One region of the Paraburkholderia sp. RAU2J genome, then DNA from elsewhere that is predicted to be linked to it. Evidence: riboswitches for the same ligand, from Rfam matches in the RefSeq annotation. Region 1 holds a riboswitch; the other holds the start of a gene.

Evidence for each region. Region 1 has a riboswitch for glycine ahead of gcvT (glycine cleavage system aminomethyltransferase GcvT). Riboswitches for the same ligand answer to the same signal wherever they lie in the genome.
Region 2: another riboswitch for glycine. It lies ahead of B0G69_RS33860 (D-amino acid dehydrogenase); the one in region 1 lies ahead of gcvT (glycine cleavage system aminomethyltransferase GcvT).

Annotation. Positions count from the first base shown of each region.
Region 1 covers NZ_RBXG01000001.1:1,258,390-1,273,310, forward strand. Annotated here, with positions in the region: gene B0G69_RS05965 (c-type cytochrome) at 27-932, shown strand; gene B0G69_RS05970 (UvrD-helicase domain-containing protein) at 1,233-3,323, opposite strand; gene B0G69_RS05975 (oxidoreductase) at 3,694-4,743, shown strand; gene B0G69_RS05980 (hypothetical protein) at 4,937-5,287, shown strand; glycine riboswitch at 5,485-5,586, shown strand; glycine riboswitch at 5,620-5,774, shown strand; gene gcvT (glycine cleavage system aminomethyltransferase GcvT) at 5,855-6,973, shown strand; gene gcvH (glycine cleavage system protein GcvH) at 7,038-7,418, shown strand; gene gcvP (aminomethyl-transferring glycine dehydrogenase) at 7,502-10,438, shown strand; gene B0G69_RS06000 (alginate lyase family protein) at 10,569-11,699, shown strand; gene B0G69_RS06005 (L-serine ammonia-lyase) at 11,727-13,115, shown strand; gene B0G69_RS06010 (thiamine pyrophosphate-binding protein) at 13,348-14,921, shown strand, end outside.
Region 2 covers NZ_RBXG01000003.1:520,654-535,574, reverse strand. Annotated here, with positions in the region: gene bamA (outer membrane protein assembly factor BamA) at 655-3,513, shown strand; gene B0G69_RS33900 (response regulator transcription factor) at 4,122-4,910, opposite strand; gene B0G69_RS33895 (helix-turn-helix transcriptional regulator) at 5,411-6,253, opposite strand; gene B0G69_RS33890 (SDR family oxidoreductase) at 6,353-7,252, shown strand; partial or broken gene B0G69_RS33885 (FCD domain-containing protein) at 7,422-7,625, opposite strand; gene B0G69_RS33880 (ribonuclease) at 8,244-8,699, shown strand; gene B0G69_RS33875 (VOC family protein) at 8,990-9,454, shown strand; gene B0G69_RS33865 (aspartate/glutamate racemase family protein) at 9,810-10,133, shown strand; glycine riboswitch at 10,219-10,312, shown strand; gene B0G69_RS33860 (D-amino acid dehydrogenase) at 10,481-11,689, shown strand; gene B0G69_RS33855 (hypothetical protein) at 12,484-12,933, shown strand; gene B0G69_RS33850 (hypothetical protein) at 13,247-13,675, shown strand; gene B0G69_RS33845 (hypothetical protein) at 13,716-13,964, shown strand; gene B0G69_RS33835 (LysR family transcriptional regulator) at 14,161-14,921, opposite strand, start outside.

The sequences.
Region 1 (14,921 bases):
CACATACCCACGGAGACGAGACAAGCATGAGCGAAGCACCCCACGGAGCCCCGATCAAAACCCCAGCGCAACTTGTCGCCGCGATCATCGCCGCGTTTGCCGTACCGATCGTCATCATCGTTCTGCTGGCGTTTTATGTCGATAATTCGACACGCACCGGCGCCGGCACCGACTCTCTCTCCGAAGCCGAAGTCACCGCCCGCATCAAGCCACTAGCCCAGGTCGAAATTCGCGATGCCAACGCGCCGCGCGTCTACAAGAGCGGCGAAGAGGTCTACAAGGCCGTTTGCTCCGCATGTCACGCGTCGGGCACGGCAGGCGCGCCGAAATTCACCAATACCGCCGACTGGGCGCCGCGCATCGCGCAGGGCTTCGACACGCTCTGGCACACGGCGCTCGCGGGCAAGGGCGCGATGCCCCCGCGCGGCGGCACCAGCCCGGACGACTACAGCGACTTCGAAATCGCCCGCGCGGTGGCCTACATGGCGAACAACTCCGGCGCGAGCTTCCCAGAACCGGCGCAGCCGGCCTCCGGTGCGGCGGCGGCCTCCGGTGCGGCCGCGGCGGCCGCGCCGGCGGGCGCTTCGGACGCGGGTGCGGCTCAGGCACAAGCCGCCGCAGCCATGGCCGCGATGGCAAGTGTCCCGCAAGCCGCAGCGCCGGCAGCCGGTGCTGCCCAAAGCGCGGACGCGTCGCAAGCCGGCAAGGCGTTGTATCAGCAGGTCTGTCAGGCGTGTCACGCGGCGGGCGTGCTGAACGCACCGAAATTCGGCGACAAGCAAGCCTGGGCGCCGCGCCTGAAAGAGCCGATGGACACGGTCTACAACTACGCGCTGCACGGCAAGGGCGCGATGCCGCCGAAGGGCGGGTCGAGTGCGTCGGATGCCGACGTGAAGGCCGCCGTCGACTACATGGTCAGCGCGGTGAAGTAAGGCTTTCGACAGAACGCGCTGCGTGTGCTTGGCGCGCGAAAGGAAAATCCCTGCATGCGGTGACGCGATGCAGGGATTTTTTTATGCGCGATGCGTTTATGCGTCAGGCCCGATGGTGCGCGTCCGGGGGCGCACGCGGCACGACTGAATGCAATGCGTCCTAGACAAAGGCTCATCGCGGCGCGCGGTGTCTCGCCAACGAACGAGCGGACTGACAAACGACGCAAACAGAGCAACCCGCAGCGTGCCCGGAACAAGCGCTTGAGACAGGCACCGGCACCGGGCGTCCACCCCACTTGCTCAAGGCTTCTGCAACAACGCCTTCAAACTCGCGAGCCGGTCTTTCGGCGACATCGGCGCTTCTTCCGGCGTCGGCGGCGGCGCATCGTCGAGCAGCATTTCGGGGATGAAGCGCGACGGCTCGCACACCACCGTCTCTCGTGCGCGCTTGCGCTTCTTGCACCAGTTCAGATGCAAACTGCGCTGCGCCCGCGTGATCGCGACGTACATCAGCCGGCGCTCTTCCTCGATGCGCGCGTCGTCGATCGGTTCGTCGTCGGGGCCGCCGCGATGCGGCATGATGCCTTCCTCGACGCCTACCAGAAACACGTGCGGATACTCCAGCCCCTTCGACGCGTGCACGGTCGAAAGCCGCACTGCATCCGGATCTTCCTCGCGGCCTTCGAGCATCGACATCAGCGCGACGGTCTGGATCAGGCCCAGCAGATTCTTGCCGGTGTCGCCGAAACCGTCGGCGGTGTCGTAACCGGTCGCCTCACTGTTGGCGGCGCTCTCGGGCTCGGCCTTGGTGCCTTTGCGCTTGAGCCACTCCATGAACTCCAACACGTTCTGCCATTTGGCCTGCGCCTGACGTTCGTCGAATGCATCGTACAGATACGCTTCGTAGTGGATCGCGTCCATCAGTTCGTCGAGCAGCGTGCCGGCCGCGTCTTTCTCGGCGCGATCGGTGAGGCGCTGCATGAAGTCGCAGAACACGCGCATCGGTTCGATCTGGCGCGGCGACAGACGCGCCTCGATGCCGCCCATGTACACCGCCTCGAACAGCGAGACCTTCGCCTGGCCTGCGAACGAGCCGAGCGCTTCGAGCGTCGTATTGCCGACGCCGCGGCGCGGCGTGGTGATCGCGCGGATGAACGCGGGGTCGTCGTTCGCGTTGGCGATCAGACGCAGATACGCGCAGATGTCCTTGATCTCGGCCTTATCGAAGAACGACTGCCCGCCGGACAGCACATACGGAATCCGCTCGCGACGCAGCACCTGTTCGAAGATGCGCGCCTGGAAATTGCCGCGATACAGGATCGCGTAATCGCGGAAATTCGCGCGCCGCTCGAACTTGTGCGCGGACAGCCGGAACACCACGGACTCGGCCTCATGCTCTTCGTCGTTGCAACCCGTGACGGTGATCGTGTCGCCCATGCCGTGCTCGGACCACAGCTTCTTTTCGAACAGCTTCGGATTGTTCGCGATCACGTTGTTCGCAGCGGTCAGAATGCGCACCGTCGAGCGGTAATTCTGTTCCAGCTTGATCAGATGCAGCTTCGGAAAATCCTTGCTGAGCTGGCCGAGATTTTCGAGCGTCGCGCCGCGCCAGCCGTAGATCGCCTGGTCGTCGTCGCCGACCGCCGTGAACGCCGCGCGCTTGCCCGCGAGGAGCTTCACGAGTTCGTACTGGCACGCGTTGGTGTCCTGGTACTCGTCGATCAGCAAATAGCGCAGCTTGTTCTGCCAACGCTCGCGCACCTGCTCGTTCTTCGCGAACAGTTCGGCGGGCAGGCGGATCAGATCGTCGAAATCGACCGCCTGATACGCGTGCAGCGTCGCCACGTAGTTGCGGTAGACGATCGCGGCCTGATGCTCGTCTTCGTTCGCGGCGATCGCAATCGCCTGCTCGGGCATGATCAGGCCGTTCTTCCACAGCGAGATGATCGACTGGATCTTGCGGATGAAGCCCTTGTCCGTCGAGCCCACCTGCTCCTGAATCATGCCGAAGCAGTCGTCCGAATCCATGATCGAGAACTGCGGCTTCAGTCCGACGTGTTCCGCCTCCTGCCGCAGAATCTGCACGCCGAGCGAGTGGAACGTACACACCGTCAACTGATTGACGGGCACCTTGCGGCCTTCCTTGCCGGGCGTCGTGAGCGTCTTGCCTTCGAGTAGCTTGCCGACGCGCTCGCGCATTTCGGCCGCGGCCTTGTTCGTGAACGTGACGGCGGCGATGTGGCGCGGCTCGAAGCCTTTGGCTTCGATCAGGTGGGCGATTTTCTGCGTGATCACGCGCGTTTTGCCGCTGCCTGCGCCGGCGAGCACGAGACACGGACCGTCGAGATAACGGACCGCTTCATTTTGAGCGGGGTTCAGGCCTGCGGACATCGTCTGTGGATGGGTGATGCGGTTAAGAGCGGTGGTCGAGGGCACGTCGGCGTGAAAATCGCCGGCTGGAGGCCCGGGGGCATGCTGCGCGGCCGCGTCGGCTGGAACGGGCGCCCGCAGGGTGCGAGGGTGTTCCGGTCCGGCGCGATTTCGCGCGAGAGGAGCGATGTTAACACGGATGCCTGCGATGGACGCCGCGCCGGACACCCCGGCGGCTAGCCGTGACCGACACCCGGGCCGGCCCCAAGCGGTCCCCGCCGAATCACCGCGACGATGCTGAGGGTCCGCCTCCAGGTCATGCCACAATTACGGTGTTGCGCGCCGTCGCCGCGGTGGCAAAGCGGCGCGCCGTTTTTGCAGGAAGACACGCATGCCCGGATCGCTAAACATTGGATTGATGGGTTACGGTTTTGCTGGCGCGACCTTTCATGCGCCGGTAATCGCGCATTGCGGACGCGCGAGCGTCGCCGCCATCGCGACGAGCCAGCCCGAACGCGCGCAGGCCGACTATCCGCACGCGAAAGTCGTGGCCGACCTCGATGCGCTGCTGGCGCTCGACGACATCGACTGCGTCGTCATCGCCACACCCAACGACACGCACTTCGACCTCGCGCGCCGCACCCTGGAAGCCGGCAAGCACGTGGTGGTCGACAAGCCGGTCACGCTGAGCGCCGCCGACGCCCACACGCTGGCCAACATCGCGCTCGCGCGGGGCAAGCTGTTCATGCCGTTCCACAACCGTCGCTGGGACGGCGATTTTCTGACCGTGCGCGATCTGCTCGCCCGCGTGGAACTGGGGCGCGTCACGCAGTTCGAATCGCACTTCGATCGCTTCCGGCCGGGCGTGCGACAACGCTGGCGTGAAGAGGTGTCGCGCGGCGGCGGCTTGCTGTTCGATCTCGGGCCGCATCTGATCGACCAGGCATTGGCGCTGTTCGGCGCTCCGCAGACGGTCTCGGCGACGGTGCGCACGCATCGCGACCAGGCGAGCGCGCCGGACTACGTACACATTCAGCTCGGCTACGGCGAGTTCGAGGTGGTGCTGCACGCGAGCGCGCTGACCGCGTTGGCCGCGCCGCGCTTTGCAGTCCACGGCACGCGCGGCAGCTATGTGAAACACGGCCTCGACACGCAGGAAGACCAGCTGAAAGCAGGCCTGCGGCCCGGCGACGAAGGGTTCGGCGCCGGCAATACCACGGGCTTGCTGCGCGTGCTGGAAGGCGATCAGGAAGTCGAGCGCGAAGTGCCGACCCGCAATGGGGACTACGCCGGGTTCTATATCGCGGTGGCGGACGCCATCCAGAACGGCATTGCATTCCCTGTCACGGCTCAGGATGCTGTCGACGTGATGACCATCATCGAGCTTGCCGCGCGCAGCTCGGAAGAAGGTGTGCGCTTGCCGTTCGCGCGCATTCTCTGAGCCGCTCGAGCGCGCGGCACGACGCCTTGTGTACCTAAAACTGCACGAGCCGCCGGGCTCGCGCGGGCAGAAACCCGACACCTCCGAAAGGAACATAACGTTACAACTCTGCCCGCTCGCCGGTCAGCGCGCGGCCGCGCTCATTCGTTGCTACCTGAGTAGCATCCCCACGACAACGACTTCCGGAGAGTCTATGCCTCGTATCACCCGCGCCATTGCAGCAGGCGCCCTGCTCAGTTCTCTCGCCGCCTGTGTGGTGACTCCGCCGCCCGCGCCGGCGCCACACCCCACCCAGCAGCAGATCGCGGATCAGCGTCTGCGTCAGGTCGAAGGCCGGATCGACAATCTCGGCCGCCGCATCGACAAACGGGTGAATCAGGGCGACTACCCGCCGCCGCAAGGCGCATCCCTGCATCATCGGCTGGACGTGATCCGCCAGGAAGCGCACGACATGGCCGCGCAACATGGCGGCGGCCTCACCGCCGACGAACAGCGCGTGCTGAATCAGGAGCTGGACAACGCGGCTCACGCGATCGGCGAGTAAGCGGCTCCGGTTCGGTCATCGAAGCACCACCCGTCGAAGCAGCACCCGTCGAAGCAGCACCCGTCGAAGCAGCACCGTTACGCAGCCCAGCGCGGGCAAGCCGGCCCGCGCTTTTTTTTCGCCCGCGCGTGCCGCAGCCGCCTCCCTATAGGCCGCCAGCCTTTATTTGACAAGCCCCCGGCCGTCGCGTACATTCGCCGCACGCGTCGGGAGAGCGCGCTGGCCGCCGAATATCGCAGGCCGCGCCGCCGAAGGGGCACACCCGCAAACTCTCAGGCAAAAGGACCGACCGCGTCGAAAAACCCTCGCCAAAGCAAGCTCAAGGCAGCGGTTTTTCGCACTCTGGAGAGCGGCAGTAGCCGTCTGCGTTTTGGCAACATCATGCAGATTCAGGCAGGCTGCCCACCGAAGGGGCGCGCGTGTCACCGTGACGAAGCAACGTTCACGGTCGCGCAATCTCTCAGGTATCGAGGACAGAGGGGTCATGCAGAACCACGCTCGCAGGCACCTTGCTGCGAGGCGTCGCGCCGCATGGCCTTTTCTGTTTCGCGAGATGCCCGAGGCCCCATGACCGAACTCAAACACACCCCGCTCAACGCCACCCATCGTGCGCTCAATGCCCGCATGGTCGATTTCGGCGGCTGGGACATGCCTGTCAACTACGGCTCGCAGATTGACGAACACCGCGCCGTGCGCACCGACGCCGGCATGTTCGACGTCTCGCACATGTGCGTGGTCGACTTCACCGGCGAGCGCGTGCGCGCCTTCTTCGAATACGCGCTGGCCAACAACGTCGGCAAGCTGCAAACGCCCGGCCGCGCGCTCTATTCCTGTCTGCTGAACCCGAACGGCGGCGTGATCGACGATCTGATCGTCTATTACTTCGGCGAAGACCACTTCCGCGTGGTCGTCAACGCCGGCACCGCCGACAAAGACATCGCCTGGTTCGGCCAGCTCAACGCCGACGGCGGCTTCGGCCTGACCATCACGCCGCGCCGCGACTTCGCGATCGTCGCCGTGCAAGGCCCGAACGCGCGCGAGAAAGTCTGGCAAACGGTGCCCACCGCGCGCGCCGCCACCGAAGCTCTGAAGCCGTTCAACGCGGCACGCGTCGAAGGCACGCCGTTTGGCGAACTGACCGTCGCACGCACCGGCTACACCGGCGAAGACGGTTTCGAAATCATCGTGCCGGCGGACCACGTAGCGGCGCTGTGGAACGCGCTGCACGCGCAAGGCGTGCGCCCGGCCGGCCTCGGCGCGCGCGACACGCTGCGCCTTGAAGCCGGCATGAACCTGTACGGCCAGGACATGGACGACAGCGTCTCGCCGCTCGACGCCGGCCTCGCGTGGACCGTCGATCTGACCTCGCCGCGCGAGTTCGTCGGCAAGGGCAAGCTCGAAGCCGACGGCTCGAAGGCCGCATTCGTCGGGCTGATCCTGCTGAAGGAAAACGGCAAGGCCGCGGGTGTGCTGCGCGCGCACCAGAAAGTCCTCACGCCGCAGGGCGAAGGCGAAATCACCAGCGGCACTTTTTCCCCGACGATGCAGGAATCGATCGCCTTCGCGCGCGTGCCCAAGGGCGTGCAGCCGGGCGACACCGTTCACGTCCAGATTCGAGACAAGGCCGTTCCCGCGAGCGTGGTAAAACTGCCATTCGTGCGCAATGGCAAGGTGCTGGCCGTTTAGGCAGCCGCGCGCACGTCCCCTCTTTTTTAAGCCAATACCGAATCACACCGCACAGGAGCATCCGATGAGCATCCCGGCCGACCTCAAATACACCGAATCGCACGAATGGGTCCGCACCGAAGCGGACGGCACGCTGACGGTCGGCATCACCGACCACGCGCAGGAAGCGCTCGGCGACATCGTCTTCTTCGAAGTCCAGCAACTGGGCAAGACCGTGACCGCAGGCGACACCGTCGCCGTGATCGAATCGGTGAAGGCCGCTTCCGACATCTACGCGCCGGTCTCGGGCGAGATCATCGAAGCGAACTCGGCCGTGGCCGACTCGCCCGACTCGGTCAACAGCACGCCGTACGAAAGCTGGCTCTTCAAGATCAAGCCGGCCGCCGACGCGACGCAAGATCGCCTGATCGACGCCGACGCGTACACGAAGTCGATCGGCGCCTGATCTGCTTCACCTTTACGTTTAACCCGCCAGGTGCGGCGCGTCCCTCTCGAAGCACAGGGATAGCCGCACCGCCAGGAACACCCATGAAGCTCGAACACCCGGATCGTCTGATGAACCGCACTCCTCTCTCGCTCGCCGCGCTCGAAGTGCATGACGCCTTCGCAGAACGGCATATCGGCCCGGATTCCGCCGACCAGCAAGCGATGCTCGAAGCCCTCGGCTTCGCCTCGCGCGCCGCGCTGATCGACGCCGTGATTCCGAAGACGATCCGCCGCACCGAAGCGCTGCCGCTCGGTCCCTTCGCGCAACCGAAGAGCGAGGCCGAAGCGCTCGCCGCGCTGCGCGAACTCGCGGACAAGAACCAGGTGTTCCGCTCGTATATCGGGCAGGGCTATTACAACGCGCACACCCCGACGGTGATCCTGCGCAACGTGCTGGAAAATCCGGCGTGGTACACCGCGTACACGCCGTATCAGCCGGAAATTTCGCAAGGCCGTCTGGAAGCGCTGTTGAACTTCCAGCAGATGATCGTCGACCTGACCGGTCTCGCGATCTCGAACGCATCGCTGCTCGACGAGGCCACCGCCGCCGCCGAAGCGATGACGCTGCTGCAACGCGTCGGCAAGCCGAAGTCGAACGTGTTCTTCGTCGCCGACGACGTGCTGCCGCAAACCATCGAAGTGGTGAAGACGCGCGCGACGCCGGTCGGCATCGAAGTGAAAGTCGGACCCGCCGCTGAAGCCGCGAACTCGAACGCGTTCGGCGTGCTGCTGCAATACCCCGGCGTGAACGGCGACGTGCGCGACTACCGCGCGCTGACCGAAGCGATCCACGCAGCGGGCGGCCACGTGGTGGTCGCCGCCGACCTGCTCGCGCTGACCGTGCTTACGCCGCCCGGCGAATGGGGCGCGGACGTGGCCGTCGGCAATACGCAGCGCTTCGGCGTGCCGGTTGGCTTCGGCGGCCCGCATGCCGCCTATCTCGCGGTGCGCGACGAATTCAAGCGGCAGATGCCGGGGCGTCTGGTCGGCGTGACTGTCGATGCGCAAGGCAATCCCGCACTGCGTCTCGCGCTGCAAACGCGCGAACAACATATCCGCCGCGAGAAGGCCACCTCGAACGTGTGTACCGCGCAAGCGCTGCTCGCGATCATGGCCAGCATGTACGCGGTCTATCACGGCCCGCACGGTCTGAAGACCATCGCGCTGCGCGTGAACCGCATCGCCGCGCTGCTCGCCGAAGGCGCGAAGCAACTCGGCTACACGCTCGTCAACGAGACCTTCTTCGACACGCTCACGTTCGACACCGGCGCGCGCACGCAAGCGCTGCTCGACGCGGCAACCGCCCGGCGCATCAACCTGCGCCGCGTGAGCGCCACGCAAGTCGGCCTGTCGATCGACGAAACCACGACGCGCCACGATCTCGCCGATCTGCTCGCGGTCTTCGCGCAAGCGGCGTTCGCAAGCGACGTGCCGCAAGTCGATGCACTCGACGCCGCAATGGCCGCGTCGAACACCGCGTCGGTGCCGCCTGCGCTGGAGCGCACCAGTGCTTACCTCACGCACCACGTGTTCAACCGTCATCATTCGGAAACGGAAATGCTGCGCTATCTGCGCAGTCTGTCGGACAAGGACCTCGCGCTCGACCGCTCGATGATCCCGCTCGGCTCATGCACGATGAAGCTGAACGCGACCTCGGAAATGCTGCCGGTCACGTGGCCCGAGTTCGGCCAGATCCATCCGTTCGCGCCGGCAGAGCAAACCGTCGGCTACCGCGAAATGATCGATCAGCTCGAGGAAATGCTGGTCGCCGCAACCGGCTATGCCGCGGTTTCGCTGCAACCGAATGCCGGCTCGCAAGGCGAGTACGCCGGCCTGCTGATCATCCACGCGTATCACGCGTCGCGCGGCGAAGCGCATCGCAACGTCTGTCTGATTCCCGCTTCGGCGCACGGCACGAACCCGGCGTCGGCGCAGATGGCCGGCATGCAGGTCGTGGTGGTCGCCTGCGACGCGCAAGGCAACGTCGATATCGAAGACCTGAAGAAGAAGGCCGCGCAACACGCCGACAAGCTCGCGGCGATCATGATCACGTACCCGTCCACGCACGGCGTGTTCGAGGCGAACGTGCGCGAAATCTGCGAGATCGTGCATGCGCACGGCGGCCAGGTTTACGTGGACGGCGCGAACATGAACGCGATGGTCGGTCTGTGCGCGCCGGGCCAGTTCGGCGGCGACGTCTCGCACCTGAACCTGCACAAGACCTTCTGCATTCCGCACGGCGGCGGCGGACCGGGCGTCGGTCCGGTCGCGGTCGGCGCGCACCTCGCGCAGTTCCTGCCGAACCAGATCTCGTCGGGCTATGAACGCGCGCCGAACGGTATCGGCGCGGTATCGGGCGCGCCGTACGGCTCCGCGTCGATCCTGCCGATCTCGTGGATGTACATCGCGATGATGGGCGCGAAGAACCTGACCGCGGCCACCGAAACCGCGATCCTCAACGCGAACTACGTCGCGAACAAACTCGCGGCGCACTATCCGGTGCTGTATTCGGGCCCGGGCGGTCTGGTCGCGCACGAGTGCATTCTCGATCTGCGTCCGTTGAAGGAAACCAGCGGCATCACCGTGGACGACGTCGCCAAGCGCCTCGCCGACTACGGCTTCCACGCGCCGACGATGAGCTTCCCGGTGCCGGGTACGTTGATGGTCGAGCCGACCGAATCGGAATCGAAGGAAGAACTCGACCGCTTCATCGAAGCGATGATCGCGATCCGCAACGAAATTCGCGCGGTCGAAGAAGGCCGCTCGGATCGCGAGGACAATCCGCTGAAGCACGCGCCGCACACCGCCGCCGTGGTGATCGCCGACGACTGGAAGCATGCGTATGCACGCGAAACCGCCGCGTATCCGCTGCCCACGTTGATCGCGAAGAAGTACTGGCCGCCGGTCGGCCGTGCGGACAACGTGTACGGCGACCGCAATCTGTTCTGCTCCTGCGTGCCGATCGCCGACTACGAGTAAGCGGCGTTGCGCGCCGCCCGCTGTCCGGACGGGCGGCAGGGCGGTGCGCGCGGTTCCGCCCGGGCTTCTGTCGCTCGTGGCCGCAAACGGCTAACATCACACACCGAATCAGCCTAACGAGGAGTTTCGCATGGCGCGAAAGGTGCGATCGATGCAAAGCCGGGCCGCAGCAACGCGAGCCCGTCCGTGGCGGCAAATGTGTGTCTTGGTGCTCGCTGGCGCGGCCGCGCTGCTGCCGCTGCGGCAAGCGCAGGCCGCAATGAATTTCTGTGCGGCGCCCGCGTTGCAAACCAGCGAGCGCACCAACGCCGATCCCGGCGTGAAGGCACTCGTGAGCAACGTGCAAACGCATCTGAACGAGCAGCCGCATGCGCTCGCGAAGCTGCATACCGAGGGCACGCTGCCGCACGAGGGCATCTACGATCAGAGTGTCGAAGCGGAGAAGGATCTCGATCTGCTGCGCGACGCCGCGCTTGCCTGGCGCGCGACCAGCGACGACCGTTTTCTGAAGCTCGTCGACCGCCTGCTGTACGCGTGGGTCACGACCTATCAGCCGAGTTTCAATCCGATCGACGAAACCCATTTCGAAGGGCTGATCCTCGCCTACGACATGACCGCGAGCGCGTTGCCCGTGAAGACGCGCAACGCGGCAATGACGTTCCTGACGAAGCTCGCGAACGGCTACATCGCGCAGATCGACGCCCAACCGCGGCCGCTGAAGGGCACCTTCCGCAACAATTGGCAGAGCCACCGGATCAAGCTGATCGCGATGGCCGCGTTCACGCTCGACAACCGCAAGATGATCAATGCGGCGCAGCGTCTGTTCGTCGAGCATATCGGCGACAACATCGCGCCGGACGGCTCGACCATCGACTTCAGCGAGCGCGACGCACTGCGCTATGTCACCTACGATCTGCAGCCGCTCGTGATGGCCGCGCTGGCCGCGCGCCGCCACAACCGCAACTGGCTGCAGGAGAAGGGCGCCAACGGCGCCACGTTGCTAGCCGCGCTCAACTGGCTGGCGCCGTTCGCGTCCGGCAGTCAGACGCATGAAGAATTCGTGCATTCGAGCGTCCCGTTCGATGCAAAACGTCGCGAGGCCGGCTTGCCTGGCTACTCGGGTCCATGGGACCCGAAGAACGCGACGGAACTGTTTCACCTGGCCGCGCGTCTCGACGGACGCTTTACGCCAATCGCGCTACAGCTCGCACCGACGCCGCCCGCGTGGCTCGCCGTGTGTTTGCCGCTGCCGGCGCGCTAATATCTACTTATCAGCAGGGAGCAGTCAATGGCAGTCAGCGTGTTCGATCTCTTCAAAATCGGCATTGGTCCGTCCAGCTCGCACACGGTTGGGCCAATGCGCGCGGCGCTGATGTTCGTTCAAGGGCTCGAACGCGACGGACTGCTGGACGCGACCGCATCGGTGAAGGTGGATCTGTACGGATCGCTCGGCGCGACCGGCAAGGGCCACGGCACGGATCGCGGCGTGATGCTCGGCCTGATGGGCGACGCGCCCGACACCGTCGACCCGGACACGATCGCGCAACGGCTCGAAGCGGTGCGGGTGTCGCGCAAGCTGCCGCTGCTCGGCACGCACGACGTGCCATTCGTGCAGAAGGATCACATTTCGTTTTATCGCCAGGCGTTGGCCGAGCATCCGAACGGGCTGAAGCTACGCGCGTTCGATGCGCAGGGCGAGACGCTGCGCGAGTCGACCTATCTGTCGGTGGGCGGCGGTTTCGTGGTGACAGCCGGCGCGCCGAACACGAAGGTGCTGAGCGCCGTCGATCAATTGCCGCACTCGTTTCGCACCGGCAATGAATTGCTCGCGCTGTGCGCATCGACCGGCAAGAGCATCGCTCAGTTGATGTGGGACAACGAGCGCGTCTGGCATACCGAGGAAGAGACGCGCGCCGGCTTGCTGAAAATCTGGGACGTGATGCAATCGTGCGTCGCGCGTGGCTGCGGCATCAACAACCCCGACGCCGATGGCAACTTGCCCGGGCCCTTCCAGGTGAAGCGTCGCGCGCCGCAGTTGTATCGCGCGCTGTCCGGCAATCCTGAACTCGCGCTGCGTGATCCGTTGTCGATGATCGACTGGATCAATCTCTATGCGATCGCGGTCAACGAAGAAAACGCCGCGGGCGGGCGCGTCGTCACCGCACCGACCAACGGCGCCGCCGGCATCATTCCGGCCGTGCTGCATTACTACACCCGCTTCATGCCGGGCTCGAACCAGCAAGGCGTGATCGACTTCCTGATGACGGCGGCGGCCATCGGCATTCTGTACAAGCTGAACGCGTCGATTTCCGGCGCGGAAGTGGGCTGCCAGGGCGAGGTGGGCGTGGCCTGCTCGATGGCCGCGGGCGCGCTTGCCGCCGTGATGGGCGGCACACCGAAGCAGGTCGAGAACGCCGCGGAAATCGGCATGGAACATAACCTTGGACTGACCTGCGATCCGGTCGGCGGGATGGTGCAGATTCCGTGCATCGAACGCAATGCGATGGCGTCGGTGAAAGCGGTCAACGCGGCGCGTATGGCGTTGCGCGGCGACGGCAGCCACTACGTATCGCTCGATTCCGTGATCAAGACCATGCGCGAAACCGGCGCGGATATGAAGACCAAGTACAAGGAAACCTCGCGGGGCGGGCTGGCGGTGAATATCGTCGAGTGTTGATCACACTCATTCATTGCACATGACGACGCGGGCCAAGGCCCGCGTTTTTCATTTACGTGCTCACGGCCTTCGCTTCAGGTTCGCGCTTCGTCGGACGGGACAGTTGCGCTGCGCCATGACAGCGCACGCGCGCTCGGCGTAAGCTGTCGAAGCGCCCATCGGCCGGCACCTCACGTGGGTCGATGCGGCACTATCCGACCGCACTCACGTACTGCCTGGAGGCTTCTTCGCAATGTCGCAGCCGAACGCTCTCGTTTCAGATTCCAACCTTGCTCGCACGACCGGTGCGCGTCTCGTCGTCGATGCTCTGCTTACGCATGGCGTCGAACGCGTTTTCTGCGTTCCCGGCGAAAGTTTTCTCGCTGTGCTCGATTCGCTGCACGACGAGACCGGGCGCATCCAGACCATTGTGTGCCGCCACGAAGCCGCCGCGGCGAACATGGCGGAAGCGGTCGGTAAACTGACCGGCCGCCCCGGCGTCGCGCTCGTCACGCGCGGGCCGGGCGCGACGCACGCGTCAATTGGCGTGCATACCGCGTTTCAGGATTCCACACCGATGATCCTGCTGATCGGTCAATGCGCACGCGAGCATCTCGACCGCGAGGCATTTCAGGAAATCGACTATCGGCGCATGTTCGGCCAGATGGCGAAGTGGGTCGCGCAAATCGACGACCCGAAACGTATTCCCGAATATCTGAGCCACGCGTTTCACACAGCGACCTCCGGGCGGCCGGGGCCCGTCGTGCTGTCGTTGCCGGAAGACGTGCTGAGCGATGCATGCGATGCCGTGGCCGGCGTGCCGGCTTATCAACGCGTGGCGGCGTCGCCCTCGGCCGCACAGATCGACAAGCTGCGTGAGTTGCTCGAAGGCGCGCAGCGGCCTATGGTGATCGCGGGCGGCAGCGGCTGGACGCTGGCCGCATGCGCAGACTTGCGGCGCTTCGTCGAGAACTGGCAACTGCCGGTCGGCCTCGCGTTCCGCTTTCAGGACACGCTCGACAACGAGCATCCGAACTACGCGGGCGACGTCGGCCTCGGCATCAATCCGGCGCTGGCGCAGCGTATCCGCGATGCCGACGTGTTGCTCGTGCTTGGTCCGCGCATGGGCGAAGCGACAACGAACGGCTACACGCTGCTCGACATTCCGAAGACGAAGCAGACGCTCGTGCACGTGCATCAGGGCGCGGAAGAGTTGGGGCGTGTGTATGTCGCGGATCTGCCGATCGTGTCCGGCATGCCTGAACTGGCTGCGGCGCTGGCGGCGTTGCAGCCAGCGTCCGGCCAGCCGGCGTGGGCCGGCGCGGCCGAGGATGCGCATCGCGCCTATCTCGAGTGGCGCAAGCCGCGCCCGATTCCCGGCGACGTGCAAATGGGCGAAGTGATCCAGCAACTGCGCGCGCATCTGCCCGCCGACGCGATCCTCACAAACGGCGCGGGCAATTACGCGACGTGGCTGCACCGGCACTTTTCATATCGGCACTACCGCTCGCAACTCGCGCCGACGAGTGGCGCGATGGGCTACGGCGTGCCCGCGGCAATCGCGGCGAAGTCGCTGTATCCGCAGCGCGCGGTCGTTGCGCTCGCCGGCGACGGCTGCTTCATGATGGCCGCGCAGGAACTCGCGACGGCCATGCAGTATGACCTTCACGTGCTGTTCATCGTCGTGAACAACGGCCACTTCGGCACGATCCGGATGCACCAGGAGCGGCATTATCCGAACCGCGTGCATGGCACGGGGCTCACGAATCCGGACTTCGCGGCGTTCGCGCGGTCGTTCGGCGCGCATGGCGAGACGGTGGAGCGGAC
Region 2 (14,921 bases), on a different contig from region 1:
AAGTCGGCCGCCGTGCTCTTGTGATATGTGCTGAGAGTGTCATGCTGTGGCGGCCCGTAGCGTTGGCAACACTCGTCTTTCGGTGGTCCTTGGATCACGTACAACGCAGACGAGGTTTTCGCAGCCCCTTCATCAAGGATCGATCCCATTCCTTCGTCGTACAACAATGAAGAGAATGACGTCAAACGTCAGCGCAATTCAATTCAGGCAACAGCCGAGCTATAGCCGCGGGAGTCCGTGCATCAAACCACGATTTCGTTTTCATCAAGACTGCATCAACGTGAGATTGCGTTTGACGACGGAGTCACGGAAAACGTCAAAGATAAATCACGGAAGTATTCGCCGAAATTCCACGAGAAGGTAGTCCGAATGATTCACGAGCACTGCAGTGGGCATGAGGCGCAATGGAAAGCAATTGTGTCGGCCCCTACCGATGGTGGGCCTCCCGGCGAAATGCTGCGCAACGGGGGGCGGCAAAACGAACGCCAAAAGGAGAGGCCCTTGTCCGCTGTACACCACTCCGAATCTCCGATTTGATAATCAGCGCGGTTCACCCTTAGATCCCGCTCAACTTTTTGCGACAGAAATGGCGGTAGCAGAGGTTTCACCATTGCGTATCCGGGTGCCCGGTGCACGCCATAACCACCGATCGATATGAACAAGGTTTACCGCATCGCCTGGCATGTTGCCACCCATACGCCGGCAGGCACGTTGGAAACAAACCGCGCGCGTGGCAGAGGGTCTGCCGGCCTCATGTGGTCCGGTATTGCGGCGGCTGTTTCGGTCGGCATTCCCTACAGCCGGATCGCCCAGGCAGCACCTTCCGCGAGCTACATGATCGTCGCGAGCCGAGGGGCCGGTCTTCCGCAGGACTTCGCTGGGAATGTATCCGCCGCGGCCAGCGGCGATTCTGTTGAGAACCATGCGGGGGCATTCGTCCTGACAAACGAAGCGTTTTCTTCGGATGTGATGGCGGATGAATACTCCGCCAGCGCGTCGGAGGGTGTAACACCGGGCGGCGTCGCGTTGGGTAACGCCAACTTGGACGGGGACACGTCGGGCCGCAATGCGGATGCAGTGATGCTGGCAGCGCCCTCGGCGCCAGACTACAGTAAGAGTTGGACCGAATCCCGCAATGGCAGTGAAATGCAGGTCAGCACGAGTGCCCGGGTGGTGGCGAGCGCAGCTCCTGTTATGGCCGAGGAGGGGGCGGCGGTCGGCACGATGGCGAAGGACTCGGCCGCGCGCGACGGCGACGCTTCCGCAGGCCTTGGCGTGCCCGATGTATCGTCCGGTTCCGGCAGAAGCGGGCAGGACGCGGGCCCGGTTGGCAGAAAGACCGAATGGGCAGCGTCGCCAGAGGCTCAGCGGGAGGGTGGCCGGGGAGAAGGTGCGGTGAACACGGCAGTGCGCCGTGGGGAAGGCGAACTCGCTCTCGCGCCGAATGAGGCGAGCGAGACATCTGCCGCACGCGTGCCTGCCCGCGAGCTGTCGGCAGCGAACGTCGATATCGCACACCACCCGCAGGACGAATCAGCAACCAGCGCCGGCGGCACCGGAAAGGGACAGCTCGAAGACACGCGTAGAAACGCGGCTGGCGCAACAGTCAGCGGTGTCGCCGGAGTAACAGCGGAGCTCGGCGGCAACGTGAAACCGGATATGAAATCGGGCGTTGGGCTGGACGTGGCTCCTAACGCAGCCCAGATTGCCGCAAAAGGAAAGGTCGCATCCGCTGCCGGGACGACGCCTAAGGACGGTGCGAGGTTTCATGAGATCCGCTTCAGCGGCAACAGCGTTTTTGGTTCGAAAGCGCTGCAGGACGAGATGCAGTTGTTCGCGACCGATTGGACCTCGTGGTACGCACATAACGACGTCTACTCGCAGGACAGACTGGCGACCGGGCTGGAAAAGATCCGCCAGTACTATCTGGATCACGGTTACCTGGAGTTCAAGGCAGAGTCGGTCGCGACGTCGGGCGACAAGGGGGTATCGCTGTCAATAGCGGTACATGAAGGCGAGCTCTATACGCTTTCGGCGGTCCGGATCACAGGCAGTCCGCCAGAGCTCCAGCCAGAGCTTGAACGCTTGGTCCAACTCCGCGCTGGTGAGGTTTTATCTGTCGGAAAACTTCTAGCCGGCACGAATGCAATTGTCGACAAGCTCGGCGAACAGGGCTACGTATATGCCACGGTGAACCCGTTGTCGCGAGTCGATGCGGACAACCATACGGTCGACATGACACTGCAGATCGACACGGGTCGGCGGACCTATGTTCGTCAGATCGCCGTGACCGGCAATACGATTACCCACGACAAAGTGGTGCGCCGTGAAATTATCCAGTCTGAGCACGACTGGTATGACTCGAAAAAGGTGGCGGCGTCGCAGGACCGCCTCAACCGCCTTGGCTATTTCTCCAAGGTCGAGGTGACGACGGTTCCAGTCGAGGGCGCGTCCGATCAAGTCGACCTCGATGTGAAGGTGGTTGAAAAACCGGGTGCTACGGTTAGGCTGGGGGCCGGCTATTCGTCAACGGACCGGACCGTGCTATCGGCCGGTATTACCCAGGACAACGTGCTGGGTACGGGAACCAGTCTCGGGGTGAATGTCACCGCCGCGAAGTTGTTTCGTACATTTAGCGTGACGCAGTCCGACCCGTACTTCACATCTGGTGGGGTAAGTCGGACGACTAGCGCTTACTACCACTCCAATCAGCCGCTTTATTATTCGAGCGATTCCCGATTCAAGGTAGTGACGACGGGCCTCGACACACGGTTTGGCGTTCCTGTTGGGGACGCCGATAAGGCCTATGTCGGCGTGGCCTTCGAGCATTACAGGCTCGATCCCGACGACAAGGCGCCGCAGAGCTATATCGCCTACGTCGACCAATACGGCCGCGATTCGAATGGCGTGCCGATCATGGTGGGCTGGTCCCGTGACAGGCGGGACAGCGCAGTGTTTCCGAGCCAAGGCTACTTCGCGCAGGCGGGTGTGGAATATGGAACGCCTATAGGCGGGAACCAGTACTACAAAGCCGATATCAACGCGCGGTATTACTACGCTTTGGCGCGTGGAGTTGTGCTGAGCCTGAACCTGCAGGGCGGATACGGCGATGGGCTTGGCAACAAGCCCTACCCGTTGTTCAAGAACTACTTCGCCGGAGGCATTGGGTCCGTGCGAGGCTTCGAGCCGAATTCGCTCGGCCCTCGCGACCCGAAGACTGGCGTGCCGATAGGCGGATCGAGGATGCTGACCGGCAACGTCGAATTGAAGGCGCCAGTACCGGGTTTGCGCCGTGATGACCGGCTGGGGGTGTTTGCGTTTATCGATGGCGGCAATGTATGGGGCACGCAGGGACCCAGCGTCGGAGCAAACGGCGTGCGCTTTAGCTATGGCGCCGGATTCGCGTGGAATTCACCGATTGGCTCGTTCAAGATAAGTGCGGGTTTTCCGATTACCAGACACGATTTCGACAACTACCAGAAAATTCAGATGCAGTTCGCGACGAAATTTTAAAAGCACCGTCGCACGGAGGTGCCGGCGCGCGGGCAGCGGATGCCTGTGCCGGCGCCGTTTTTTTTGAACAGTGTCAGTGGCTTGACTGGTTGGCGGCGCGCTGTGAGATGATCGGTTCTGTTGCGCTAAGACGCTGAGCTTAAATTCGCCGACGCGCATAACAGCGCGCGCAACGTTGTCATCGGGTATCGGTAAATGCTCGAGCGCAATAGCCCAGACTAAATCTGACAGTGGTCGGTTTCTCGTGCTGTTGCGTGGGCGCGGAGGACGTTGTTCGAAGCGGCGCTTCGGTGGCGGCCGACAAAAAAAGCGCGCCGCAAGAGGGCGCGCGTAAAAGAACCTTCGATTGAACAACCAACGGTCACACCCAGGGGAGAGATAACCGTCAACATTCATGCTACTTGAGCGCTGAATGTCAGATTGACAACAATAGTGAATTTGATCACTGAAATAGCGGAATGCAAATCGCCTTTAGTCTCCAACGCGATTCAGTCGACCGCACGATAAGCGGTCCTGCAAAAGCCTTCCGGGCTATCGAGCGATGGGTGTCTGATTCCATCATTTCCGTCGTCGACGTATCCGCTACGTGGGCCGATCTTCACGTGCTTTTATCGAACTCGACTGCTGCCAGATCCGTTGGAACACCGCGCAGCAAGTTCAACAGTCTTTCCGAAACCCTGCCTTGCAAATGCGTCGCTCGTCGCGGTTGTTAAAGCGACCTCGTCCAGTCTGTAGCCGTGGGTATAGACGGTACTCAGGCACACGCCATTATCCGGATGCAGGAATAGTTTTCGCCGCAGCCGATAGATATGCGTATCGACCGTCCGTGAGGTGATGTCCAGCTCGCGGCCCCAAACAAGCTTCGCAAAAAGGTCCCGGGAAACCACTCGCCCGACGTTCGCGAAGAGATACGCAGCCATGTCAAATTCCTTCGCTGTCAACTCTACCGGCGTGTCGTGAAGAGAGACGGTACGCCGCCCTCTGTCGAGGATATATGACCCGACCGACACTGCCTTTGCTGTGTTCTCATTGCGTGTGGTCCGATGCAATAATGCGCCAGCTCTGGCGGCTAACTCGTCCGCTCGAAACGGCTTGACGACGTAGTCGTCCGCACCTGCCTCAAGCGCCTGCACAATGTCGGCCTCCGAGAGTCTGGCAGTAAGGAATAGCACCGCCTGTTCGCGTCCCAGATTGCCACGTATCCATTGGAGTACCTCGAGCCCAGTTGTTCCTCGTAATTGCCAGTCGAGCATCACGAGATCGACTTCATTACTTCTGAGAAAGCGCATCGCGCTATCGCCACAGTTGACCTTACTTATTCTGTGTCCCGATTCCTGCATGGCATTCTCGACAGCGGCAGCTTGCGCAGGATTGTCTTCCACTAACAATATGTTCATATATGACCTCTTTCATCCGAATCAGCAGATCGGCGAATGGAGAACCCGGCAGAAGAAATGGGAGGAGTGCGAAATTGGAACCTTGACCGTATCAATGGAGTAATTGGAAAGGCGCCAAAATCCCCGTGTAAACCTCATGCTGGGCACATGAAGGCCTGTGCCTTCGGCACTGTCGAGCCACATGACTTGCGAGGTTCGTAAAATCAAGATAGGCGCTGTCGCGCGTCAAAGCAGCCCCCCATATGAGGGGCGCCGCCACTTCGAACGGGTTGGCAATTGTTTTCGTCGAGTGCAGGGCCGGGAAAAGCATGGCGGCGGTGGGGCGACACCAGCAGCTCTGGTTGAATAGACGCTGTACAACCGGATGAAGGCTGACCGGCGGATCAGGCGCGAAACCCGTGGGCTCGGAGCAGGCGGAACTGGTGCGGCTGCGTGCCGAAGTGGGCCGCCATGAAGATGGAGCGGGATATGTTATGCGGGCCCGAACTGTTAGCTCAGCGTCACGCCGCCATCAATCGATGTTGCGTAACGGCAGCGCGAATGCGCTCTGCCATCTGAGCGTCGAGCGGTGTGTACACGAGCATGCTGAGATCCGGCCGACCATCGACAGCGAACAGTGAATACTCCATCGCGATGGGGCCCAGCTTGGGATGCAGGAGGTGTTTTACGTTCTCGCCCTCGCCGTGGCTCAGTACCCGGTTTTCCCGCCACAGGCGGTCGAAGTCAGGACTGGTGCGGCACAGGTCGTCGACGAGATCACCCACTCCGGAAGTTAGCCCGGCACGCGCCACGTCCGCCCGGAATGCCGCCACGACGAAGTGTGCGACGCTCTCCCAGTCGTGCTGCTTCGCGCGGACGTTCGGGTCACCGAACAGAAAGCGCAGGATGTTGCGCTGGCCCGGCGCCAGCGTGCCGTAGTCGGTGAGCACGACCGCGGCGGCACGATTCCAGGCAACGACATCCCACATCGCGGTCTTGATGATCGCCGGGCTGGCGTCGAGAGAATCGAGCACGCGCTGGAGCCGCGGGTTCACACCGTCGACGTAACGGTAGCGCACTTCTGGCGGTCTCCCGAGGCCCAGTATGAAGAGATGTTCGCGCTCGGTGTCCGTCAGCATCAGCGCTGCACAGATGCGTTCGAGCACTTGCGCCGAGGGCGCGCCGCCGCGACCCTGTTCGAGCCACGTGTACCAGGTCGAGCTGATGTTCGCGCGCTGGGCCACTTCTTCCCTGCGCAGTCCCGGCGTGCGCCTGCGACCCGAGAAGCCAAAGCTGGCCGGGTCGAGCCGCGTGCGGCAACTGCGCAAGAAATCCCCGAGCGTTTGGGCGGCGTTCGCTGACATGAGGAGCCTGTTAGTCGTTTTACCGGGATAAAGTCACTACTTCAACAGGATAGCGGATGATCGCATAGTGCATGGGGTGACCACCCTGGAGACTTCTCAATGCGTATCTTTCTAACGGGCGCCACCGGCTTCATCGGCTCGGCGCTGGTTCCCGAACTTATCGAAGCTGGTCATCAAGTGATCGGCATGACACGATCCGACGCGGGCGCGCAGGCGCTGGCCGCGGTGGGCGCCGAAGTCCATCGCGGCACGCTCGAAGACACCGCTACCCTGCGTAGCGGCGCCGAGAAGGCGGACGCCGTCATTCACCTCGCGTTCGACCACGATTTCTCCCGCTTCGTGGAAAACTGCGAGAAAGACAAGCGTGTGATCGCGGCACTTGGCGCCGCCCTTGCCGGCTCCGATCGTCCGCTTCTCATCACGTCCGGCACGGGTATCGGCAGCCGCGCCGACGGGCAACCGGCCACCGAGGATGTGTTCAACACCCAGCACCCGAACCCGCGCATCGGATCGGAACTGGCCGGCCATGCGCTGCTCGACTCAGGGATCAACGTGTCGGTGATGCGCCTGCCGCAAGTGCACAACCCGTACCGGCAGGGCCTCATCACACCGCTTATCCGGCTGGTGCGAGATAAAGGCGTTTGCGCATACGTGGAGGAGGGGCAAAACCGCTGGCCGGCGGCGCATCTTTCGGACGTCGTGCGGCTGTACCGGCTCGCGATCGAAAAGGGTGAAACCGGTGCGCGCTATCACGCGGTCGCTGAAGAGGGCGTCAGTGTTCGCGAGATTGCACAGGCGCTGGGGCGCGGCCTGAATGTGCCGGTCGTCTCGATCACCCGTGAGGAGGCGCCGGCGCACTTCGGATGGATGGCGATGTTCGCCGCGCTCGATATGCCGGCATCGAGTGCGCAGACGCGGGCGCGTCTGGGCTGGCAACCGGAGGGCCCGACGCTGATCTCTGATCTCGACGAAGCGCGCTACGTTCAGGCATTGACGTAATCTTCGCGGTCGCGCTCGATTTGTCGGACGCCATTTGAGAACCGTCGGACATGCGCCGGTCGCCCGTGCGCATCGGCCAACGCACAACGGTCGTCGGTCTTCGCCGACGACCGCTGTGCGTTGGCGACTGCGCTCATGGCAGAAGCATGGTCCGATTGGATGAGTGTATTCACCGCCAGGCTTGCGTCAACTCGCTGACCACTCGCGCCAGATGGGTTTGCATCGCCTCACGAGCCGCGGCCGGATCACGGGCCATGATGGCGGCGCAAATCCGCTGATGGTCTTCCTGCGAAGCCTCCCGCAATGCCGTCGTGTGAAAGTGCTCCTCGATGTTGTCCCGCAGTGGATCGCTGCGCGCGCAGTCCCACATGGCGGGTGCCGCAAGTGATAGCCGATGTTGTGCGCCGACATCGACCGGGATTCGGCCATCTCGCGATCGCTCGAGCCTTCGGTGACGAAGCGCAGGATCGAGCATTGATTTTCCGCTGGAACTTCATGTTCCTTTTTGCCGCTCCTCAGACACCTGCCGAGTCTGGAAGGAGCTGGCTTGCGCTCGATGGGGATGCGGACCGTCGAGCGCAAGACGTGGGTCAATTCTGGAGGCGATTAAATCGTCCGACATTGGCCTTCACGTTGTTTGGGGAGTGTGTTGTTGTTCCGCCCAACCGAAAACTACGAACTCTCGTGGCGCGGCGGCGCGGTGTCGTCGATTCGGGGTGCAGTCAGAACGATATGCTGATCGATTGGACGCAGCGGGTGAATCCGGCAGTTTTTACGGCTTTGCTGATTGGGTCGTTTGCGCCGCGGTGCGCAAGCGCGGCCCTCGTGCCCGTTATCGTTGCGACCATTGCGCCGTGATCGGCTCAAGCGAATGAGACTGCTGCTTCATCACTTTTCTATTTCCGGCCGGACATTGATTCACTCTGCCGTTGGAGATACCCTTAGATCGTTCATGGTCCGCTAATGCTGGTCAACCCGGAGACATCGTTTCATGAAGCGAGCGTGGGCTTTCTCCTGCATCCTCGCCTTGAGCGCGATCGTCGGGGCATGCGGCAAGGGAGGATCGCAAAACGCTACTCCGGAAGCCGGCGCATCCGCGGGCGAGGCGCCGGCTCAGCCCGGGCAGGCCGCGAGCACGACTCCTTCGGCATCGGGCGCGCCGGCCACCATCACCAAGGCGCAGTTGCCTGGGGAGGCAGCCGAAACATTGCGTCTGATCAAGGCGGGCGGCCCATACCCCTTTGGTGAAGACGGCGTCTTGTTCCGCAACAGCGCGGCATTGCTGCCGCAGCACGAGCGCGGCTATTACCACACATACACAGTTCGCACGCCCGGCTCGACGGATCGCGGACAGCGGCGCATCGTCTGTGGTGGACCGCGCAAGCAGACCGGCGACTGCTACTACACCGATGATTACTACGTCAGTTTTAAACGCATTGCAGGGTAACTTGAGCAATGAACACGCCCCCAGGGTCTCCGACAAGCGAGACGCCGGGGCGTTGTGGTATTCACCGTAGGATCCCGAGAAGACGCCTTGGGTGCGCGCGTTGTAACGGACAAGGCAGCGCCTCGTCTCAACCAGATGCCACGGATCGCAAGAGGCTTCTCCGATCCGATCCTTGAACCGAAGTGAAACTTTCATTCTCGCCGTGTCGATTGTGATGGTCTTCCTTCGTCGTCCCGGTAGTGGCACGCGGCCTGCGCTCCGCCTTGGCCGACACTGACAGGAGATTTGCCATGACGATTCAGAAGATCACTCCCTTTCTTTGGTACTCCACGCAAGCCGAGGAGGCCGCCGCTTTCTACGTGGCAATCTTTCCGGACTCACGCATTACTCGGGTCACGCCGGTGCCGAGCGGCGGCTCCACAAAGGTCGTCGAGTTTGTTCTCTTTGGGCAGCCCTTCATCGCGATGAGCGCAGACGGATCCGACGCGTTCAACCACTCGGTATCCCTCATGGTCAACTGTGATGAGCAGGAGGAACTCGACCATTACTGGGACGCGCTTCTCGAGGGAGGCGGTTCGCCCGAGGCATGTGGTTGGCTGAAGGACCGCTTCGGCGTTTCGTGGCAGCTCACGCCAACCGATCAACTCAGGATGATTGCCGACCCGGACCCCGAAAAGGCCAGGCGCGTTTTCGACGCTATGTTGAAAATGGTAAAGCTCGACATTGCCGCGTTGAAAGCCGCCTATGCGGGATGACGGATAACAGAAGCCCTTGTATCGCCTGCTTCATCGCGCGATAGGGCACAATGATCAGACCCACGGGCGCCTGCACCGCAGGTGTGAAGGTGCGCATCACTCGCCAGCGTATGGTCGGAAAAATCGCCCGACACAGTGGCGCGGACATAGCAGCCGAAGTAACGCCCGGCCGCCCGTGGCATCCCGTTCCTGCGCCGGCTATCGGCCCTGCAAGGCCGGCTTTGGCCGCGCACGACGCAATCCAATCGGTTCGGCGCTTGCCGGCTGAATTGCTCAGGCAAGTTTCGAGAGTACCTGTACTACAGCGGCAGTTCGGTCTTGCGGCGGCGGGGCTTGGCCGGATCGGGTCGTGCGCATGGCAGGAACTCGCCGCGGCCGGCCTCGCCACATCGAACTGAGCCGTCGCGCGGTGGAAGAAGACGGCGCGGACGTGTTGATTCTGGCTGGCGCGCCGTTCGCAGGATTGGCGCGCAGTGTGGCAAACCTGTTGCCGGTGCCGGTTGTCGACGGTGTATCGAGTGGTGTCTGTCAGGCGCAAGTATTGACCCGTCTCACAACGATGCGCGCACAGAGCGGCAGTTTCGCCAAACCGCCACTCAAGCTCATCGTCGGACTCTCGAAGGGTCTTTCCGAATTATTGGCGCGTGAATCAGAGATCTCGCTTGCTCACTCGCTATGAGCAGTGACGGATTGATCCATGCTGCCGACCATTGCACGAAAGACTTGCGGTAATTTTTTTTGCCCGGTATTGTCGAGCCGTTCTGCGATGCAGCGCGGGAGAGATCGTCAAGGATTCGCGACGACGCCGACGGAGCAACCGCCCCGGAAACTCTCAGGCAAAAGGACCGCGCAGCAGGAACATCTGGAGAGCGGCGCACGCGCGCCCACCGAAGGGGATTCCCCGCCTGCTTGCCCTGGCGCGGGAAGAAACTCTCAGGTACATGGACAGATGGGGCATCGACGCCGATTTCGAATCAGTCAACACGAAATCGACATCGGCGATGCTCAACTACTCTGGACCATGTCATGTCACGAATCGCCATCATCGGCGCCGGCATTACCGGCGTCACGACTGCTCACGCGCTCGCGCAGCGCGGCCATCACGTCACCGTGTTCGAACGCCACCGCTACGCGGCCATGGAGACCTCGTTCGCCAACGGTGGCCAGCTTTCCGCGAGCAATGCCGAAGTCTGGAATAGCGCGGCAACCGTGCTCAAGGGCCTGCGCTGGATGCTCACGCGCGATGCCCCGCTGCTGCTCAATCCGCTGCCTACGTGGCACAAATATTCGTGGATGGGCGAGTTCCTGCGGCAGATTCCGCACTATCGCGCGAATACGGTCGAAACCGTGCGGCTCGCGCTTGCCGCGCGCGAGCATCTGTTTTCGATTGCTGAAAAAGAAGGGATCGACTTCGATCTGGAACGGCGCGGCATTCTGCATATCTACAAGACCAGCAAGGAATTCGACGCCGCGAGCAAGGTGAACGACCTGCTGTGCGAAGGCGGCCTTGAGCGCAACCCGGTCAGTGCAGGCGAATTGCAGCGCATCGAACCCACGTTGCGTGGCGACTTTTATGGTGGCTTTTTTACGCCGTCCGATTCGACCGGCGACATTCACAAGTTCACGCGCGGACTTGCTCAGGCATGCGAACGACACGGCGTCGAATTCCACTACGACGCGCAGATCACGTCGATCGAACAGCGTGCCGAAGGCCGATTTTCGCTGTTGGTCAATCTCGAAGGCGAAACGCAGCCGTTCAGTTTCGAGTGCATCGTCGTCTGCGCCGGCGTCAAAAGCCGTGACTTCGCGGCGATGCTCGGCGATCACGTGAATATCTATCCTGTGAAGGGCTATTCGATCACCGTCTGTCTCGACGACAACACCAGCCAGCAGCACGCGCCGTGGGTCAGCCTGCTCGACGACAGTGCGAAGATCGTGACGAGCCGTCTCGGCGTGGATCGTTTCCGCGTGGCCGGTACCGCGGAAATCAACGGCTTTAACCGCGATATCCGTTCGGACCGCATCGCACCGCTAGTGGACTGGACGCGGCGATATTTTCCCGAGGTATCGACTTCGCGCGTGATTCCCTGGGCTGGTTTGCGGCCGATGCTTCCCAGCATGCTGCCCAAGGTCGGCCGTGGAAAACGGCGCGGGGTGTTCTACAACACGGGGCACGGTCATCTCGGCTGGACGTTGTCGGCGGCAACGGCGCAAGCTGTTGCGAGCGCGATGTAGCATCGACTTGCCACCTCACTGTCGGATCATGTCTCGCGCTATGTGCGTGAGAGATGATCCGCCACGTGCACTGACGAACGCCAACCGCAACGCGCGTGTCGCTGTAGCGCATGCCGGCGGGCATACGTCCCTCGTCGTCGCCGTCCCGTTTGGATCGCAGGCGCCGGATGAAATCCTGAGCGGTGGCGATCAGCAGTGCCTCGCTGGAATAGGCGAGGTACATGCCGATCTTGGGCATCGGCTCTGTCAGGTTCAGCAATCTGAGCGTGCCGTCATCCACGCGCTGGGACAGCAGTGGCATCGCCAGCGACGTAAATATGGTGACTGCTTCCATCCACATCGCGAGGTCCAGATAGAGATTCATCGCTGAACAGTGTGTCGTGCGCGCCGGTGTTGGCATACCGTGCGCCCCGAACAGCGTCGCGACCAAGCCGGATTCGTCGTTAGGGGAATCCAGCAGGAGCCATGGAGGCGTGTGGCACAAGTGTGGGTCGACGGCCGCGTAAATCCTCGGGCAGCGGGTCGGCGTACCCGCGCAGTTGTGCGCCGGCCGTCGGGAAGTGGCTGTTCTGCCCGAACACAATCTGGCACCGGCATCGTTCGCTAACGAAGGGAGGGGGAGGGAAGCGCGTCCATCTGGAGCCGTTTAAGATATGAGGTGGTGACAGGCGCGAGTGGCACGGGAGATGCTTGAAAGTGCGTCAGCGCAAGGAGTGCCCGATCTTGGGGCTCTCCGTCCGGAGGCGTGAAACGCGGTGAGCGTTTCCAGGATCACATTAAGGAAGAATGTGCAAATGCGACCGCTCTCGAAGTTGTTGGCAATCGTTGCTATGGTTCCAGCGTCGGCATTCGGCCACGCCTTGGACGACCAATTGACATGCGGAGAAACTGCGCACGAATTCGTTACCAGTCTCGTCGATACCCAGTCTATCGCGGTCCCTGCCATGCGGGTCGAGGCAAACTCGGTGAACGCGTTTCGCCCGACGAGCGGAGCGGGATTGACGGCATTTGGCCTCAGCGTTCATGCCGTTTTCGGCTACCAGCCGGATGATCCTCTTTTCAAAGCTGGCGACGGGAATCCTCCGTCAGGCGCAGTCTACGGTGTGGTGGTGCTCGGGTCGGCGGACTCGGTCAAGCGTCTTCTCACGGGCGCTGGGAGCACGGCTGCTGTTCATTCGGTTATTCCAATGGTGCTGACGGCTATCGTGTGCAGGCAGCCAGCGGGTGAGCGCGCCGAACAGTGAGTCCGGATGGTGCGACCGGGTTTTGATGAAAAAAAAACGGGGAAGACAGACGGGGTTTGTCATCTGGCGGCGCCCGAAGTCAGCGTCCGCCGTCTATCGGCATAAGGTCTTGTCCGGCGATCTGATGATGTGGGACAACGGCTGCACGATGCCTCGACGGGATGTCATGACGCTCGAACAGCCGTGTCTGATGAAGCGGACCACGTTTCGGCTGCCGGGGGCGAGATACTGTGTGCCGGATTAGCGATGACCCGGCCTGTCTGCGGCACGGCCTAGCGGAGTTCGCGCGTGAGTGGCCCGGTGCGGCTCAGGGATGAGACTCGCACCCTGTCGCGGCGTCGGCTCTCGTCGTGGGATCAATCTGGCTTTCCCGATGGGCCGCGTTGGGCTGAACCGGCTCCTGGCAGCACATCAGTTCATCGAGGCCGATGAGATTGCCGAGGCGGTTCGAAAGCAGATCGATGGCATCGCGATGCTCCGAACCCACGCGCAAATCGCCGTGACAGTTCTCGCCGTTTCTCATCACCCTCAGGGACATCAACGCAACGCCGGCGCGGCGCGCGCATCCGATCAGCCGTTCGATCGCCGCGTAGGCTGCACGCCGATCGCGGCGGCGACGAAGGGCAGCGCCGACAGCAGACCGACCGCAGTGAACGAGGCGCAGAAGGTGTTCCCTGGCGCCCGAACTGAGCGAGTTAGGGGGACGTTTCCGCGCTGGATCAGGGGCGTCGGAGTGTTTTAGGGGCGATCCTCCAATATGCCAGGCGTCGAACCTGTAAAGATTGGTCTCGCCGCGCCGTTACTCACTGATGATTGACCAACACGACCGCTTCCCCGACGAAGCTTTCCCACCCGAATTGGAAGCCTTCGCTTTTTGCGCGATGGTCGACGTGATCCGCAAAGCCCAAGGGCGCGAAGACCCGGCGGCATTTGAGGCAGGGTCGCTGGAAAGAGCGTGGGCGGAGATCGACCTGATCCGCGACACGCTGCGAATGATCGGCATCGATCCTGATGACGACGGCCGGCACTGAGGCCGGTGCGAGGCGAGCGGGCTCGACGGCACTGTCAGGTTGGATGGGTACGCTGGATCGCGCCGGGAGCTGTTTGCTACCTATTGAACAGGACAGCATTCCTTACGGCGGGTGCAGCGGCATCCTTGAGGCCGAGATTCGCGAAATCGAGCTGACCCTTGCGAATTCGATGCGCCAGCTCGCTGCCTGAAAACACCTATTTGCGCCCGCGCTCGACAATTGCGTCCATCAACATGCGCGCCCCCGGCGAGAGTGGCGCATCCCGTCGCGTGACCAGTTCATAAGGCTCGCTTTTCGACGACAGTTGCAGCGGCAGCGTGCACGCGACGCCATGCCCGGTACAGAAGCGCGCGACATCGATCGATACCAGCGCGACGAGCGACACGTTCTTCTGCAGGAGTGACAAGGTGGCGAATGCGGAAGTCGTCTCCAGCAGATGCGTGGGAAAGCGCAGCCCGGCGTCCTGGAATTCGCGTTCGAGCAGCAACCGCATCGGCATATTCGCGCGATAGACGACCCAGCGGTAATCGGCAAGATCCTTCAGCGACACCCGGCGCCGGCGCGCGAGCGGATGCGCCGTATTGGAGATGACCGCGAGCGTCTCGTGCTGGACGAACACGCTGTCGTACAGATAAGGCGTCTGACTCACGCTGGTGCGGCAAATGGCCAGATCGAGCCGGCCCGCATCGATCTGGCTGAGCAACGCGGCGCTCGTATCCTCGACGATCTCGACCGACATCTCCGGTTGTTCCGCGCTCACCGACGTGATCGCATCGGTCAGAAGCGGCACCGCGCCCATGATGACGCCGACCGACACGCGCCCTCCATAACCCCGCATGATGCCGACAATCTCTTCGCGCAAATGCGCGAGGTCGGTATGGATCAGCCGCGCGTAGCGGATCACGCAATGCCCGACCGGGTTGGGTGCGAGTCCACGATTGGTGCGCACGAAGAGCG